2 regions of the Nocardia sp. NPDC050717 genome follow, and region 2 is predicted to be linked to the other one. Evidence: riboswitches for the same ligand, from Rfam matches in the RefSeq annotation. Region 2 holds a riboswitch; the other holds the start of a gene.
The links. Region 2 has a riboswitch for thiamine pyrophosphate ahead of AB0H56_RS03695 (TenA family protein). Riboswitches for the same ligand answer to the same signal wherever they lie in the genome.
Positions count from the first base shown of each region.

Region 1: another riboswitch for thiamine pyrophosphate. It lies ahead of thiC (phosphomethylpyrimidine synthase ThiC); the one in region 2 lies ahead of AB0H56_RS03695 (TenA family protein).

Region 1 is NZ_JBFAHR010000001.1:141,379-150,116, forward strand. Features, by position in the region: gene AB0H56_RS00670 (MFS transporter) at 1-1,196, shown strand, start outside; gene AB0H56_RS00675 (SRPBCC domain-containing protein) at 1,266-1,697, shown strand; gene AB0H56_RS00680 (metalloregulator ArsR/SmtB family transcription factor) at 1,687-2,016, shown strand; gene AB0H56_RS00685 (SRPBCC domain-containing protein) at 2,033-2,545, shown strand; gene AB0H56_RS00690 (thioesterase family protein) at 2,546-3,340, opposite strand; gene AB0H56_RS00695 (maleylpyruvate isomerase N-terminal domain-containing protein) at 3,517-4,143, shown strand; gene thiC (phosphomethylpyrimidine synthase ThiC) at 4,181-5,803, opposite strand; TPP riboswitch at 5,796-5,924, opposite strand; gene AB0H56_RS00705 (MMPL family transporter) at 5,999-8,263, opposite strand; gene fahA (fumarylacetoacetase) at 8,394-8,738, opposite strand, start outside.
Region 2 is NZ_JBFAHR010000001.1:787,970-796,707, forward strand. Features, by position in the region: gene AB0H56_RS03655 (FAD-dependent monooxygenase) at 1-308, opposite strand, end outside; gene AB0H56_RS03660 (TetR/AcrR family transcriptional regulator) at 420-1,136, shown strand; gene AB0H56_RS03665 (limonene-1,2-epoxide hydrolase family protein) at 1,146-1,565, shown strand; gene AB0H56_RS03670 (hypothetical protein) at 1,567-1,839, opposite strand; gene AB0H56_RS03675 (PhoH family protein) at 2,139-3,512, shown strand; gene AB0H56_RS03680 (esterase) at 3,695-4,324, shown strand; gene AB0H56_RS03685 (acyl-ACP desaturase) at 4,394-5,248, shown strand; gene AB0H56_RS03690 (class II fumarate hydratase) at 5,302-6,708, opposite strand; TPP riboswitch at 6,826-6,922, shown strand; gene AB0H56_RS03695 (TenA family protein) at 6,916-7,620, shown strand; gene AB0H56_RS03700 (ABC transporter substrate-binding protein) at 7,617-8,639, shown strand; gene AB0H56_RS03705 (ABC transporter permease) at 8,617-8,738, shown strand, end outside.

The sequences.
Region 1 (8,738 bases), 650 kb from region 2:
GACGTGTCCTGCTCGGCATCGGCGGCGCGATGGTGATGCCCTCGACGCTCTCGCTGATCCGCAACATCTTCACCGATCCGCGCGAGCGCACCACGGCCATCGGGATCTGGGCGGCCGTGGCCGGTGTCGGCGCGACGGTCGGGCCGATCATCGGCGGATTCCTGGTGGAGCACTTCGGCTGGGCATCGGCGTTCTGGCTCAACGTGCCGGTGGTGCTGGTGACGGTGGTGGTCGGGCTGTGGGTGCTGCCGGAATACCGCGCGCCCCAGGCGGGCGGCCTCGACTGGTTCGCGGCGGTGCTCTCGGTGGCCGGCATCGTCTGCCTGGCCTGGGGCGTCAAGCATCTCGCGAAAGGCGAAGCGGGCGTGGCCGACTGGGTGATCCTGCTGGTCGGCCTCGGCGCGCTGGCCTGGTTCACCCGGCGTCAGCTCACCGCGGCCGACCCGCTGCTCGACGTGCGGCTGTTCCGCAACGGCGCGTTCACCGCGGCCGCCGTCGCGACGCTGCTGGCGATGATGGCTATCGGCGCGGCGATGTTCCTGATCTCGCTGTGGCTGCAGTACGTCCACGGGTACAGCCCGTCGCAGGCGGGCGTGCGGATGCTGCCGGCCGCCCTCACCCTGCTCACCGCCTCGCTGCTCACCCCGATGCTGATGGACAAGCTCGGCGTGCGCACGGTGCTCGGCGTCGGCCTCGGCGCGGTGGCACTGGGCTTTCTGCTGCTCGCGGTGAGCCCGGAGCCGACGACCTATCCGGTGATCGCGCTGGTGCTGGTGTCGTTCGGGATCGGGGACGGCATGGCGGTGACCGCTGCGGCCGCCGTCCTCGTCGGCGCCGTGCCCGCGGATCGGGCCGGGCAGGCCGGTGCGGTGGAGGAGACCAACTACGAGGTCGGCGTCGGGTTCGGGGTGGCGCTGCTCGGCAGCCTGCACGCCCGGATCTTCAGTCAGCACATGGTGGGGCTGCCGGTCCCCGCCGACAAGCTGGATCAGGCGGCGGGCTCCGTCGGCGGCGCGGCGGAGGTGGCCACCGAGCTGCCCGAACCGGCCCGCACGCAACTGCTCGACGCGTCCGAGCACGCCTTCGACACCGCCCTCACCGCGACGTCCTATCTCTCCGCCGCGGCGGTGGCGGTCGTCGCGGTCGGCGCGGTGTGGCTGGTCCCGCGCGGTTTCCGGGTCACCGGCGGACATTGATCCTTGACGCAACCAGTTGGTTGCCATACTGTGAGTTGCAACCAACTGGTTGCTATTAGAGGAGGCGTCATGGGATTCCCCGATCAGATCGTGCGCACCGTCGAGCTCGCGCATCCGCCCGCCAAGGTCTGGGCGGCGATCACCACGGCCGAGGGGCTGGCGAGCTGGTTCGGCAACACCGCGGAGATCGACCTGCGGCCCGGCGGCGACATGCGGATGACCTGGAAGGAAGGGTTCTCGGCCGACATGCGGGTGGAGCGGGTCGAGGAGCCGTCGGTGTTCGGCTACACCTGGCCGATCAACGGACTGCCCGAGGAGGACCCGCGCCGCACGTATGTGGAGTTCACCCTCGAGCCCGTCGGCGAGGGCACCCGGCTGACGGTCGTGGAGACCGGCTTCGCCCAGCTCCCCGAAGACCTGCACAAGGAGGCCTTCGAAGGCAATGTCGGCGGCTGGAAGAGCGAGCTGGGCGAGCTCGTCGAGTACCTCGATGCGGCCTGACCTGGAGGCCACCGCCGAACGGGTCTTCGTCGCGCTGGCCGATCCGAGCAGGCGATCGGTCCTGGCCGTGCTCGCCGCGCGCGGGCCCGCCACCGCGACCGACCTCGCCGATCGCCTGCCCATCAGCAGGCAGGCGATCGCCAAACACCTCGCCCTGCTCGCCGAGGCGGGCCTGGTGATCGCGGAACCGGGCGAACGGCGCCGGGTGCGCTACCGGCTCGATTCCGCGCCGATGCACGTGGCACAACAATTCCTGGCTGCCCTCTCGCGGGACTGGGACAGCCCCCTCGACGCGCTCCGCCGCCACCTGGACGGCTGAGCCGGAAGGACAAGCAATGGGCACCGACGATTACACCGTGACCATCACCGTCGACAAGCCGCCGCTGGAGGTGTTCGCCGCCGTCAACGACGTGTGGGCGTGGTGGTCGGAGACCATCGAAGGCAGCACCGGAAACGTGGGCGACAGTTACCTTTTCGAGGTCCCCGGCATCCACCGCTGCACGATGACGACCACCGAGTCGGTGCCGGGCCGGCGCCTGGTGTGGCACGTGTCCGACTCCTGGCTCTCGTTCGTCACCGACACCGCCGAATGGGAGGACACCGACATCGTCTTCGACCTCACCGAGACCGCCGACGGCACCGAAATGCGTTTCACCCACCGGGGATTGGTGCCCACCGGCGAGTGCTACGAGGTGTGCACCAACGCCTGGGGCGCCTACCTCACCACCAGTCTGCGCGGCCTGCTCACCACCGGCGTCGGTGATCCGTTCCGGCGCACCAGCACCGCCGAGTCCGAGTTGCGCAAGCACGGCAACGCCGACCTCGTCGACCTGGAGGCCATCGGCTGATCAGCCGCGCGGGGCGATCAGCAGGGTCTGGGTGCTGCGGCCGAGCGGGCCGGTCTCGTCGAACAGCGCCGATTCGGCGAGGCCGATGCCGTGCGGCTGCGGGTGGGTCACCGCGTCCAGGCACACCCACTCGCCGACCGGGTACCGGTGCAGGGTGACGGTGAGATCGGTGTTGATGAACAGGTATTTCGACCAGTCGAGCACGGCGCTGACGCCGTTGCCGGAGTCGGCGGCGGCCAGGGTGCGCTCCAGCGGGCTGGGCGTGGTGCCCGCGACGATCGGGTACTTCAGCCGGATCCAGCAGACGGCGGGCCCCGGCGCGGCGAAGGAGCCGCTGGCGAAGCGGTATTCGATGCCGGTGTGGAAGCCGATCTTCTGCTCGGAGGGGAATACCGACGGCTCCTGCGCGGCCGGCATCGTCCGCTCGCCGCTCGGCAGGAACTCCGGCGGAAGGTCCAGCCGCGGCTCGGCCAGCTTGAGCCGCCACGCGTTGGCCTGCATCACCGGCCCGCGCTCGGTGGACAGCGTCGCCTGGATCAGCTCGACACTGCGCCCCGACCGCACCACCCTGGCCTCGGCGGTCAGCGGTGCCAGCGGCACGGGCCCGAGGATCTCCACCGCGACCCGGCCGACCTGGAACCCCGCGCGCGGCTCGCACCGCTCGATGACATGGCCCAGCAGCGCCGACGGCGGCCCGGCATGCTGCGCGTCCGGCGACCACGGCCCCCGGGTCAGCTCGGTCGAGACGAAGCGATTCGGATCCGCCGGGTCGGGCACGTAGAAGGCATCGGTCACGCGCTCGACGGTACCCGGCAGCCATTCCGATCAACAGCGCCTGTGCCGCCGCTCGCCCGGCCCGCGGTCGGCGCTGTGCCGTGGTTCTGTTTGCCGACATCGGTCTTCGACCGGCCCACTCCGCGCGCCGGAAGCGTGCTCTGGGGCGAGACGCGAGGTGTGGGTACGTTGGGCGTATGTCCGACAATGCGGTGGCCACGTATGTCCAGGCGGTCGAGAGTTTCCGGGAGCTTGTTCGGGAGATCGCGCAGGATCGTTGGGACGGGCCGGGATTGGGGGAGTGGGATCTGCGCGCGTTGGTCGGGCACACCTCACGGTCGCTCACCACGGTGACGACCTATCTCGCCGACCCCGCCGAGACCGAGGACATCGCCAGCCCGCAGGAGTACTACGCCTATGTGAAGTCGTATACCGCGCAGGCCGGCGGTGCGGCTGTCGTCGCTCGCGGGCGCGCCGCGGGGCTGGAACTGGGGGCCGAGCCCGCGAAGGCGGTCGACGCCCTCGCGACCGCGGCGATCGGCGCGGTCGGCGCGGTCGGTGCCGCCGAGGATCCGCTGGTCACCGTGATCGGCGGGTTGGGGATGCGCCTGCACGCCTATCTGCCGACCCGCACCTTCGAACTGGCCGTCCACGGGCTGGACATCGCCGCCGCGACCGGCATCCCCTACACCCCGCCCGACGACGTGACCGCGGAAGCCGCCGTTCTGGCCGCGCGCATCGCCGCACGCCTCGGCACGGCTGTGCCGGTGCTCACTGCCCTCACCGGCAGAACCGCTCTGCCCCCTGGCTTCTCGGTGGTCTGATGCCCGGCGCCCGCCGTGACGGCGGGCGCCGGAGTGGTCAGGAGACGACCGGGAGGTAGACCTGGTTGCCGTGGTCGGCGAATTCGGCGGACTTCTCGGCCATGCCTGCTTCGATGGCGGCCACGTCGGTGAGGCCCTGCTTCTCGGCGTATTCGCGCACGTCGGCGGAGATGCGCATGGAGCAGAACTTCGGGCCGCACATGGAGCAGAAGTGGGCGGTCTTGGCGGGCTCGGCCGGCAGCGTCTCGTCGTGGTATTCGCGGGCGGTGTCCGGGTCGAGCGAGAGCGCGAACTGGTCGTGCCAGCGGAATTCGAAACGGGCCTTGGACAATTCGTTGTCGCGGTCCTGCGCGTGCGGGTGCCCCTTGGCGAGGTCGGCGGCGTGCGCGGCGATCTTGTAGGTGATCACGCCGACCTTCACGTCATCGCGGTTGGGCAGACCGAGGTGCTCCTTGGGTGTCACGTAGCAGAGCATCGCGGTGCCGGCCTGGGCGATGATCGCGGCGCCGATCGCGGAGGTGATGTGGTCGTAGGCGGGCGCGATATCGGTGGCCAGCGGGCCGAGGGTGTAGAACGGCGCCTCCTCGCACAGCTCCTCCTCGAGCCGGACGTTCTCGACGATCTTGTGCATCGGCACGTGGCCCGGACCCTCGATCATCACCTGCACGCCATAGGATTTCGCGATCTTGGTGAGCTCGCCGAGGGTGCGCAGCTCGGCGAACTGGGCCTCGTCGTTGGCGTCGGCGATGGAGCCGGGACGTAGGCCGTCGCCGAGGGAGAAGGTCACGTCGTACTTTGCCAGGATCTCGCACAGTTCCCGGAAGTGCGTGTACAGGAACGATTCCTGATGATGCGCCAGACACCACGCCGCCATGATGGACCCACCGCGCGAGACGATGCCGGTGACGCGCTTGGCGGTGAGCGGGATGTAGCGCAGCAGCACGCCGGCGTGCACGGTCATGTAGTCCACGCCCTGCTCGCACTGCTCGATCACGGTGTCGCGGTACAACTCCCAGGTGAGCTTGGTGGGATCGCCGTTGACCTTCTCCAGCGCCTGATAGATCGGCACGGTACCGATCGGCACCGGCGAGTTGCGCAGGATCCACTCGCGGGTCTCGTGGATGTTCTTGCCCGTCGACAGGTCCATGATGGTGTCGGCGCCCCAGCGTGAGGCCCACACCATCTTCTCGACCTCCTCGGCGATCGAGGACGAGACAGCCGAGTTACCGATATTGGCGTTGATCTTCACCAGGAACTTCTTGCCGATGATGGTCGGCTCGAGCTCCGGGTGGTGGTGGTTGGCGGGGATCACCGCCCGCCCGGCGGCGACCTCGTCGCGCACCAGCTCCGGCGCGACGCCTTCGCGGGCGGCGATGAACCGCATCTCTGCGGTGACGATGCCCTGGCGAGCCCAGTGCAGCTGCGTCCGCGGGCCGTCGACCTGCGGCTTCGCCCATTCGTCGCGCAGCTTCGGCAGCCCGGCCTCGAGGTCGATCACCGCGTTCTCGTCGGTGTACGGGCCGGAGGTGTCGTAGACGTCGAAGTGCTCGCCGTTGGTGAGATTGATCCGGCGCACCGGAATGCGCAGGCCGTCGACCTCGGTGTAGTGCTTGACGCTGCCCTCGATCGGGCCGGTGGTGACAGACGTGGCTGTGCCCATGGTGTTTCCTCCCTACGCCGGCATTACCCGGTCAGGTTCATACGGTCGACGGCCCTGATCGCCCATCGAATGGGCTAGCCGTCCTCTCAGCCCGCTGGTGCGAGCCCCCGTTGGCATGTGAAATTTTCCGTCGCCGACCCTACCCCGACACGACGGCGGCCCGCCCGGGAAGTCCGGACGGGCCGCGCGCGTGACTCAGGCCGAGGTGGCCGCGGGCTCCGGCTTCACCGGCTCGGCGGACTCCGGCTCGTCGGCCTCCTTGAGCCCGAACTTGTTGTGCAGCACCACCAGTGGCTTCGGTGACCACCAGTTCCAGGTGCCCATCATCCGCATCAGCGCCGGGGCGAGCAGCCCGCGGATGACGGTCGCGTCGCTGATCACCGCCAGCGCGCAGCCGAGACCGAACAGCTTCATCATCGACACCCCCGAGGTCGCCACGCCGAGGAAGACGATGCTCATGAGCAGCGCGGCGGCGGTGAAGATGCGGCCGGTGCGCGCCACCCCCATGGCGACTGCCTCGGTGTTGCCCGCTGCCGTCTTCGGCCCGGCCAGCCATTCCTCGCGGATGCGCGAGAGCAGGAAGACCTCGTAGTCCATGGACGCGCCGAACGCCAGGCTGAACATCAGGATGGGCATGGCCAGGTTGAGCGTGCCGGTGGCGGTGAAGCCGAGCAGCCCGGACAGGTGCCCGTCCTGGAAGATCCACACCATCGCGCCGAACGTCGCCGCCAGCGACAGCATGTTGAGGATCAGCGCCTTCACCGGCAGCACCACGCTGCCGGTGAACAGGAACAGCAGCACCAGGGTGGCGAGCGCGATCAGGGCGCCGGCCAGCGGTAGCTTGCCGGTGATCGCCTCGACCGAGTCCTGGTTGAGCGCGGCCGGGCCGGTGATCAGGGCCTCGGTGGGCGCGTCGACGGCGCGGATCGCGTCGAGCTGGGCGCGCCCGGCGTCGGAGTACGGATCCAGACTGGTCGCGACCGACAGGTACGCGCCCTTGGCCGGGTCCGACATCTCCGGCACGCCCGCCGCGACCCGCAGGCCGTTGCGGTAGACCGCGGCGCTGCTCAGCACGGCGGGCACATCGGGCACCGTGGACAGCTCACGCGCGTAGGCGTCCAGCTCGGCGGGGGCGCCGCGGAACTCCGGCAGCACGACCGTCGCGCTCGCGGCCATGTCGGCGTCGAATTCGGTGCGCAGCACGTCACCGACATCGCGGCTGGCCACACCGGTGGGCAGCGAGCGGTCGTCGGGGTAGCCGAACTGGACACCGAGGAACGGCGAGCCGAGCAGCAGCAGGAACGCCGTGGTGGCCAGGGCGATGGGCAGCGGCCGCTTCATCACCGCGGTGACGAGGCGATACCAGAACGTCTCGCGCGGTTGCTTCTCCGCGCGCGGCGCGAGCCGGAACAGCCTGCGCAGCGGGGCGCGCAGATCGCCGGCGTCGATCCGGTCGCCGACCAGGATCAGCAGCGCGGGCAGCACGATCACCGCGGCGCCGGCGGCGGCCGCGACCACGGCGATGCCCGCGTAGGCGAAGGACTTGAAGAAGTACTGCGGGAACACCAGCAGCGCCGACAGCGACAGGGCCACCACCAGCGCCGAGTAGACGACCGTGCGGCCTGCGGTCCGGATCGAGCGGTGCACCGCCGCGGCCGGGGTGGCGCCCGCCGCCAGTTCCTCGCGGTACCGGCTGACGATGAACAGGCTGTAGTCGATGGCCAGCGCCAGGCCGAGCGCGGTCGTCATGTTCAGCGCGAAGATCGACACATCGGTGACCGCGGTGAGTACCCGCAGGATGCCCAGCGCGGCGGCGATCGCGAACAGGCCGATGGCGATGGGCAGCGCGGCGGCGACCAGGCTGCCGAACACCAGCGCGAGCAGCAGGCCGGTGATCGGGATCGCGACGGCCTCGGCGATCACCAGGTCCTTGCTGATCTGGGTGTTGATGTCGGAGAAGGAGGCCGCGAGGCCGCCCGGCACGATCGTCACCGGGCCGCTGTCGACCTTCAGTTCCTCGCTGAGCGCGGCCGCGCGCACGGGCAATTCCGCGTCGTCGCCCTCGATGCTGGCCATGATGAGCGCGCGCTTGCCGTCCTTGCTGCGCAGGGCCTGCTTCAGATCGGGCCGCGAGGTCCAGTACGACTGCACGCCGCTGACGATGTCGGAATGGGTGCGCAGCTGGGCGATCGCGCTCTCCGCGGCCGCACGCGCCGCCGGGGAATCGGCGCCCTCGTCCGCGGTGACGAGCAGGACGTAGTTCGGCTCGCTACCGGGGAAGTTCTCGCTGAGGTACTGGCTCGCGCGCACCGAATCGAGGTCGTCGGTGACGAACCCACCCGACTTCATGTGTGAGTGCACCGTGGCGCCGACCGCGCCACACAGGATCATCAACAACAGGGCGACCGCGACCACCAACCGTGGTCTGCCCACGGCGGCGCGGGCGATTCTCGTCAACATCGTCGGGGGCTCTCTCTAGGAAACGTCGAAAGTCACCGTATCCCGCACAGAATCTGGTCGATACCCCCTCGGGGCGGAGATGAGACGAGTAGCATCTCCGCCCCTGGGCGGATGCCGGGACGCTGTCCTCTCACCCGCGCGCGGGCAGGATCCGGCCGCTGACCGAGCCGAGGCCGATCGGCCGTCCCGCGGTTCCCGGTGCGGTCGCGGTGATGGTGACCTCGTCGCCGTCGGCGAGGAAGGACCGCTCCGCGTCGCCGATGGTGATGGGTTCGGTTCCACCCCAGGACAATTCGATGAAGGACCCGCGCTGGTCGCGTTCCGGCCCGGAGATCGTGCCGGAGGCGAACAGATCGCCGGGACGGACCGAGGCGCCGTTGGCCGTGAGATGGGCCAGCATCTGCGCGGGCGACCAGTACATCCGCGCGTAGGGCGGCCGCGTGACCACCTCGCCGTTCCAGGCCACCGCCAGCTC
Region 2 (8,738 bases):
TCGGCGAGGTCGCCGCGCAGGATCTCGACGTCACCGCCGGTGAATTCGCCCGACATCACCGCGAGCTCGCGGCCCGCCTCGTCGACGAACACCATGTCGGTGGTGCCGGTGCGCCGGGTGCGGACCGCGTCGAGCACGCCCATGCGCTCGAGCACCGTCAGATGCGTGCGGCCCTTGAAGTCGACGGCCTGGCCGCCCGGCCGCAGCGCGGGCGCGCGTTCGACCACGGTGACCTCGAAGCCGTACCGATGCAGCCAGTAGGCCAGGGCCGGGCCCGCGATGCTCGCGCCGGAAATGAGTACGCGCATGATCTTCTCCTCATGATCTGTGTCCGATAGAATCTGTATCCGACGGACACGGATTAGAGTATGGTAGACACAGTTCGAGTGTCAATCGGGGATTTTTCGAGAGGACCGACGATGCCGACCACCGTCGAACTGCTGTGGGGGACCGCCCAGCGCCCCACCCGCGGCCCCAAACCGGCCCTCACCCTGGACGGGATCGTGGCGTCCGCGATCGCGCTCGCCGACGCCGAAGGGCTCGCGGGGCTGTCGATGCAGCGCCTGGCCCAGGGCCTCGGCTTCACCAAGATGTCGCTGTACCGGTACGTCCCCGGCAAGGAACAACTGACCGCGCTCATGCTCGACGCCGCGATGGGCACGCCGCCCGAGCCCGGCGGCAAGGGCTGGCGGGCCGACCTGCGGGCCTGGGTCGAGGCCATCTTCGCGCGCTACCGGACCCACCCGTGGACCATCGAACTGACCCTCGGCCTGCGCCCGATCGGCCCCAACGAGCTGAGCTGGACCGAGGCCGCGCTCGCCGCCACCGCGGGCACCGGCCTCACCGGCCCCGAGCGGCTCGACACGATCGTGCTGCTCAACGGCCACGCGCGCAGCCTCGCCCAGCAGGTCGATTCGGTGGGCGACGGCGCGAACGACCAGGTCGTCGAGCAGTTCACCGCGATGATGAGCGCGGCGGGCGACCGGTTCCCCGCGGTCAGCGCGGCCTTCGCCGAGGAGGCCGCCTCGACCAGCGGGGCGAACGACGCGTTCGACTTCGGCGTGGAGCGGATCCTCGACGGACTGGCCGTGCTGATCGAGCGGCGGGGTCTGGTCTCTAGCCCGCGAACGCCCTAGGCTCGCAGCATGAACGACCAGCCGGAGCTGCCGGAGAACGCCGTCACCGTCGTCCGCGAGTTCTTCGCCGCCATGGAGGTCGGCGCCGTCGACGAGGCGCTGGAGCTGCTCGACCCGGAGATCGTCTGGAAGAACGCAGGCCTGCCGAGCGTGCGCGGCAAGGACCGCGTCGCCGGCCTGCTGCGCGGCCTGAACCGGCCGCAGCTCGCCTTCTCCGCCGACATGCACCACATCGCCGGCGACGGTGACATCGTGCTCACCGACCGCACCGATCACCTGCGTCTCGGACCGGTGACGATCTCGTTCTGGGTCACCGGCACCTTCGAACTGCGCGCGGGCCGAATCGTGCTGTGGGACGACCGGTTCAGCATGGGCAACGTGCTGCGCGGCACCGTCGTCGGCGCCGCCCGCGCGGTCCTGCGCCGCTGACCTACCTGTGCTTGTTCAGGTACTCCAGATAGGTCGGCCGTAGGACGTCGGCGAGTTTGCCGTCGCCCGCGTGGAAGTAGTCGTCGATCATCGGCAGCACGTACCTGATGTCGGCCTCGCTCTCGCCGAGGTCGCCCGCCTCGGCCTGGGCGGCCGGGATCGATTTGAGCAGCTCCCACAGGAAGCGCACGTCACCGTGCCGAACGGCCGTCTTCACCGCCCGGTCGTGCAGTTCCTTCGACGACAGTTTCTCCAGATCCTGCTCCTGCGTCATGGTCCGACTCTAGCGCTCGCCGGTGACATCGCGCCGGATCCGGGGCGACGGCGCCGGTTAACGACAAATTCACGGACACGTCCGGCTGTCCGGCAGCGCGCACGGGGTGTCGACCGGTAGCGTCGGTGATGCGGGTCGCGTCGGTGTGACTCGTACGGGAGGTCCTGACCGTGACTGAGCTACTCAGTGCGAGAGGGCCGGCACCCGGCCCTAGAGGTGGCTGACCAGCCACCTACAGGACGGACCGGTCCAGCGAGATCGTTCGCGCGGGTGCCGTGCGAACACATAAGGAGCCCACCGTGACTGCTGCACGCTCCGTTTCCGCCCCCGCGATGCACACGGCCTCGGCCTCGAAGAAGGGGGCAAGCCCCTCGCGTTCCGGTCGCAAGACTTTCATCGTCGACACCTCGGTCCTGCTCTCGGATCCCTGGGCTGTCACCAGGTTCGGCGAACACAAGGTGGTACTGCCGCTGGTCGTCATCAGCGAGCTGGAGGCCAAACGGCACCACCACGAACTCGGCTGGTTCGCCAGGGAAGCCCTGCGCATGCTCGACGACCTGCGTGTCAAGCACGGCAGGCTCGATCAGGCGCTGCCGATCGGCACCGAGGGCGGCACCTTGCAGGTGGAGCTCAACCACACCGATCCGTCGGTGTTGCCCGCCGGATTCCGTTCGGAGACCAACGATTCCCGCATCCTCGCCTGTGCGCTGAACTTCTCGGCCGAGGGCGAGGAGGTGGTGCTGGTGTCCAAGGACATCCCGCTGCGGGTCAAGGCGAGCGCGGTCGGCCTGGCCGCCGACGAGTACCACGCCCAGGACGTGGTGACCTCCGGCTGGAGCGGCATGGTCGAACTCGATGTCGCGAGCGCCCAGATCGACCAGCTCTACACCGATTCGGTGATCGACCTGGACGAGGCGCGGGAACTGCCCTGCCACACCGGCATCCGGCTGCTCGGCAGCAGCTCGAGCGCGCTGGGCCGGGTCACCCCGGACAAGCGGGTCCAGCTGGTGCGGGAGCGGGAGGCCTTCGGCCTGCACGGCCGCTCGGCCGAGCAGCGCATCGCGCTCGATCTGCTGCTCGACGAGAGCATCGGCATCGTCTCGATGGGCGGTCGCGCCGGTACCGGCAAGTCGGCGCTCGCGCTGACCGCCGGACTGGAGGCCGTGCTGGAGCGGCGGACCCAGCGCAAGGTGGTCGTGTTCCGGCCGCTGTACGCGGTGGGCGGCCAGGAACTGGGTTACCTCCCGGGTTCGGAGAGCGAGAAGATGGGCCCGTGGGCGCAGGCCGTCTTCGACACGCTCGACGGGCTGGCCAGCCGCGAGGTGATGGAGGAGGTGCTCAGCCGCGACATGCTCGAAGTGCTGCCGCTGACCCACATCCGCGGTCGCTCGCTGCACGATTCGTTCGTGATCGTCGACGAGGCGCAGTCGCTCGAACGCAATGTGCTGCTCACGGTGCTGAGCCGGCTCGGCACCGGATCGCGCGTGGTACTCACCCACGATGTCGCCCAGCGCGACAATCTGCGGGTCGGCAGGCACGACGGCGTGGCCGCGGTGATCGAGAAGCTCAAGGGTCACCCGCTGTTCGCGCACATCACGCTCACCCGTTCCGAGCGCTCGCCGATCGCGGCGCTGGTGACCGAGATGCTCGAGGAGTACGGACCGAACGCGTAATCACGGCAATCGGGTCGCGTCGCGGCCCGTAATCCGTTTGATTACCGTGAACTGTGGGTATTATCCGCGGCGACACCAATCCAGCAACGGCTCGGCGAACAACGTTCCGCCGGGCCGTTGCGGATGTCGGCCAGGCTCCATTCCGGGGTGTGCCCCGGGGGGCTACTCGCGAGAGGATGGATATGAACCACTTCGCTCGACGTACTGCCGCCGGAGGCGCCGCCGTGTTCGCCGCCGCCGCACTGCTGCTCGCCGCGGGCTGCAGCGACGAGGATCAGGACAAGGCCAAAGACACCATCGCCAGCGTCACCTCCAACATGAGCGGGCCCGACGCCACCACCACCGCTCCCGGCGGCGCGGACGGCTCCTCGACCGAGACCACCGAGCCGGGCGGCGCGGAGGGCTCCGGCACGGCCACCCCGTCCGGCACCGCGGGCGCTGGCGCGGGTGACTCGACCACCATCAACACGCCCAACGGTGAGGTCACCGTCTCCGGCGAGGTCTACAAGAAGTACGTCGCCGCCGGTGGCGCGTCCAGCCCGCTGGGCGCCCCCGAGGAGGCGCAGGAGTCCGGCCCCAACGGCGGCCAGTACCAGGACTTCGAGGGCGGCACCATCTACTGGAGCAGCGATTCGGGCGCCCACATCGTCTGGGGCGACATCCGCGAGGCGTGGGAGGAGAACGGCGGCGCCAACGGCACCCTCGGCTACCCCACCAGCGACGAGAAGGACATCCCCGGCGGTAAGCAGAGCGACTTCACCGGCGGCACCATCACCTGGGTCAACGGCCAGACGACCGTCACCCCGAAGTAGTTCGACGACGTGCCCGGCGTGGGGACCCGAAGGTCCCCGCGCCGGCGGTCGAGGGACTAGGTTGTCCTCGTGCAGAAAACTTTGACCGACCGCGAGTTGCTGGATTCGCTCGCGGACGTGGTGGAAACCAACCTGGCCAGGCACATCGAGGCCGCCGAGGGCTGGCAGCCGCACGATTTCGTGCCGTGGTCCGACGGCCGCAACTTCGCCTTCCTCGGCGGCGCCGACTGGACCCCGGAACAGTCCGAGCTGAGCGAGACCGCCAAGCTCGCGCTCACCGTGAGCGTGCTGGTCGCCGACAACCTGCCGTCCTACCATCGGGAACTCGGCAAGCATCTGCGCACCGGTCCGTGGTGGCGCTGGGTCGGCCGGTGGACGGCGGAGGAGAACCGCCACGAGATCATGATCCGCAACTACCTCATGGTGACTCGCGCGGTCGACCCGGTCGCGCTCGAGCGGGCCCGCATGGCCCACATGACCGCCGGTTTCAACCGGCCCTCGCTGCACCTGATCGACGTCCTGGCCACCTGCGCCTTCGAGGAGCTGGCCGCCGCCATCCGCCACCGCAACACCGCCGCGCTCGGCGAGAACCCGGTCGTCACCGCGATCGCGGAGAAGCTGGCCGCCGACGACGAGCTGCAGGCCGAGTTCTTCGCTGTGCTGGTCGAGGCCGCCCTCGAGCTGGTGCCCGACCAGGGCGTCCGCGCCATCGCCGATCAGGTCGCCGCTTTCCGTGTCCCGCAGGTCGAGCTGCCCGGCGGCGGTTCCAGCGACGAGGCACTGGCCGAGGCGGGCATCTACGACCCCGCACGCGAAGGTGAGCTGGTGTTCAAGCCGCTGCTGCAGCGCTGGAACATCTTCACCCGCACCGATTTCAGCGAAGAGGGCGAGAAGGCGCGCGCCGAACTGGCGCACCTGGCCTGAGTCCCGCGCGAACGGCCGTCACCTCCCGCGAGGTGACGGCCGTTCGGCGTTTGTCAGGATTCGCGATCGACGTTGGCCATCGCGAGCACGTCGAGCTTCTGATCGAGTTCCTCGACGGAGAGCTTGTCCGGGGTGAGCCCGCGGTCGATCACGGTCTGGCGGATCGTCTTCTTCTCCCGCAGCGCCTGCTTGGCGACCGCGGCCGCCTCCTCGTAGCCGATGGCCGAGTTGAGGGGGGTGACGATCGACGGCGAGGACTCGGCGAGGGTGCGCAGATGCTCCTCGTTGGCGACCAGCCCGGTGACGCACTTGTCGGCGAAGAGCCGGGACACATTGGCCAGCAACCGAATCGACTCGAGCAGGTTGCGCGCCATCACGGGAATGTAGACGTTGAGCTCGAACGCGCCACTCGCACCGCCGAACGCGATCGCGGCATCGTTGCCGACCACCTGCACCGCCACCTGCGTCACCGCTTCGGGCAGAACCGGATTCACCTTGCCCGGCATGATCGAGCTACCCGGCTGCAGATCCGGCAGCTGCAGTTCGCCGAGGCCGGTGAGCGGGCCCGACCCCATCCAGCGGATGTCGTTGGCGATCTTGGTCAGGCTCACCGCGATGGTGCGCAGCGCGCCGGAGGCCTCGACCAGACCGTCGCGCGCGGCCTGCGCTTCGAAGTGGTCGCTGGCCTCGCGCAGCGCGTCGATTCCGGTGGCGCGCACCAGTTCCTCGACGACCTTGGCGCCGAATCCCGCTGGCGCGTTGAGTCCGGTGCCGACCGCGGTGCCGCCGATCGGCAGCTCGCCGAGCCGCGGCAGGGTTGCCAGCGCCCGCTCCATACCCGCGGCGATCTGGCGGGTGTAGCCGCCGAACTCCTGGCCGAGGGTCACCGGTACCGCGTCCATCAGGTGCGTGCGGCCGGACTTCACGACGGTGCGCCACTGCTGCGACTTGTCCAGCAGCGCCAGCCGCAGATGTTCCAGCGCGGGAACGAGATCGGTGACCACGGCCTCGGTGGCGGCCAGGTGCGTCGCGGTGGGGAAGGTGTCGTTCGACGACTGCGACATGTTCACGTCGTCGTTGGGGTGCACGGTCACGCCGTCGCGTGCCGCGATCGAGGCGATCACCTCGTTGGCGTTCATGTTCGAACTGGTGCCCGAGCCGGTCTGGAACACGTCGATCGGGAACTGATCGTCGTGCAGCCCGGCGGCGATCTCGTTCGCCGCCGCGATGATCGCGTCGGCCTTGCCGGGATCGAGCAGGCCCAGGTCCTTGTTGACCTGGGCGCACGCGGCCTTCAGCAAGCCGAGCGCCCGGATCTGGGCGCGCTCCAGCCCGCGCCCGCTGATCGGGAAGTTCTCCACTGCCCGCTGCGTCTGCGCGCGCCACAACGCGTCGACCGGAACCCGAACCTCACCCATCGTGTCGTGCTCGATGCGGTACTGCACGTCGTCATCAGCCATGCCTCGACCCTAGGACGAGATCGCGGCGAATGGGGTCGCGCCGCCAGCGGAAAATCCCACACCCCGGTGGGGAATAGGACGGTGTCCCCTTCGTCCGGATCGGCACTGCTATGGTCGGTCACGGACACGGGGTGCTCCGCCGACGCGGAGCTGAGAACACACCCGCGGAACCTGCTCAGGTAATGCTGACGAAGGGATGTCACGGCGTTGAGCGCGCACACCACCACGACGGGTCGGTTCACCGACCAGCTCTGGGACCAGACGAAGGTCCTGCGGGTCGCGATCGACGACCTCGAATTCCTGCGACGGCTCGGTGACGGCACACTGCCGCCCGAGGTGTTCGCCACCTACATCGAGCAGGACTCGCTGTACCTGACCGGCTACGCGAAGGCCCTGGCCATCCTGGCCTCGAAGTCGCCCGATCCGCAGACCGCGGCGTTCTGGGCGAACTCCGCCGCCAACGCGGCCGCCGTCGAGTCCGCGATGCACGCCGAGCTGCTGGCCAGTGGCGCGCTGCCGCCGCGCACCGCCGCCCCGGAGCATTCGCAGACCTGCCTGGCGTACGTCTCGTACCTGATCGCCGCCGCCGCGACCGAGTCGTACGCCGTGGCCGCCGCCGCGGTCCTGCCGTGCTTCTGGATCTACGCCGAAGTGGGCCGCGACCTGGCCGCGAGCGCTGAGCAGGTCGTGGCCGCCGACCCGGACCATCCGTACGCGCGCTGGGTCACCACCTACGGCGCCGAGGACTTCCAGCAGACCGCCGCCACCGCGCGGACCCTGGTCGACCAGGCCGCTGACGCGGCGACCGAGGCCGAGCGCGCGGCGATGTCGAGCGCGTTCACGCTGGCGACGCGCTACGAGTTGCTGTTCTGGGACACCGCCCTGCACCCGCAGCCTTGGCCCGCGGCATGAGCGGCCGTCTGCGCCGCGCGCTCGCGGTTGTCGTCACCTCGGTCGCCCTGCTGTCGGCGCTCACCGCCTGCGCGTCGGGCGGCGACTCGGGCGACAAGATCCGCTTCGCGCTGGACTGGACACCGAACACCAACCACACCGGCCTCTACGTCGCGATGCAGCAGGGCTTCTTCGCCGACGCGGGCCTTGACGTGGAGATCCTGCCGTACAACAACACCTCGGTCGACACGGTGATCGACGCCGGGAACGCGGAATTCGGTATCAGCACCCACAATTCGGCGACCTTCGCCCGCGCCGCGGGCGCGCACACCAAGTCGGTGCTCGCGCCGCTGCAGCACTGGGCAACCGGGATCGGCGTGCGCGCCGACCGGGCCGACCTCGCGAGCCCGAAGGACCTGGACGGCAAGACCTACGCCGGATTCGGCGACCCGGGTGAGAAGGAAGCCTTGCAGCAGGTGATCCGGAATGCCGGTGGCACCGGCGATTTCACCTCCGTGACCCTCGGCTCGTCGGCATACGAGGCGGTCTACTCGGGCAAGGCCGACTTCACCGTCTCCTACCTGGCGTGGGAGGGCATCGAAGCCGAACACCACGGCACGCCCATGAAGTACTTCCGCTACACCGATTTCGGCTTCCCCGACGCCTACGCCATCCTGATCAACGCCAACGAGGACTGGCTCACCGCGAACCCCGACCGAGCCCGCAAGTTCGTGCAGGCACTGCAGCGCGGCTACCAGGTCGCCGCCGACGACCCGGACGCGGCGGCCCGCGATCTCCTCGCCGCCAACCCCGGCGCCTTCAACGACGAGAAGCTGGTCTTCGAGAGCCAGCGCATGCTGGCCGAACAGTTCATGAAGGGCCCCGACGGCCGCGTCGGCGGCCAGACCCGCGAGCAGTGGGCGGCCAACTCCGGCTTCCTGTTCCGCGGTGGCCTGCTCAGCGGGCCCGACGGCGCCGCCCTGTCCGCCGAACCGGACTGGTCGACCTACTTCACCAATGAGTACCTCACCAACCCGTGAGGTGGGTTCGCGCCTCCGGTGGGTGCTGCCCGCCGCGGTGACGGTGGCCGCTCTGGTCGTGGTCTGGCAGGTCTATGTCACCGTCAGCGGCATCCGTCC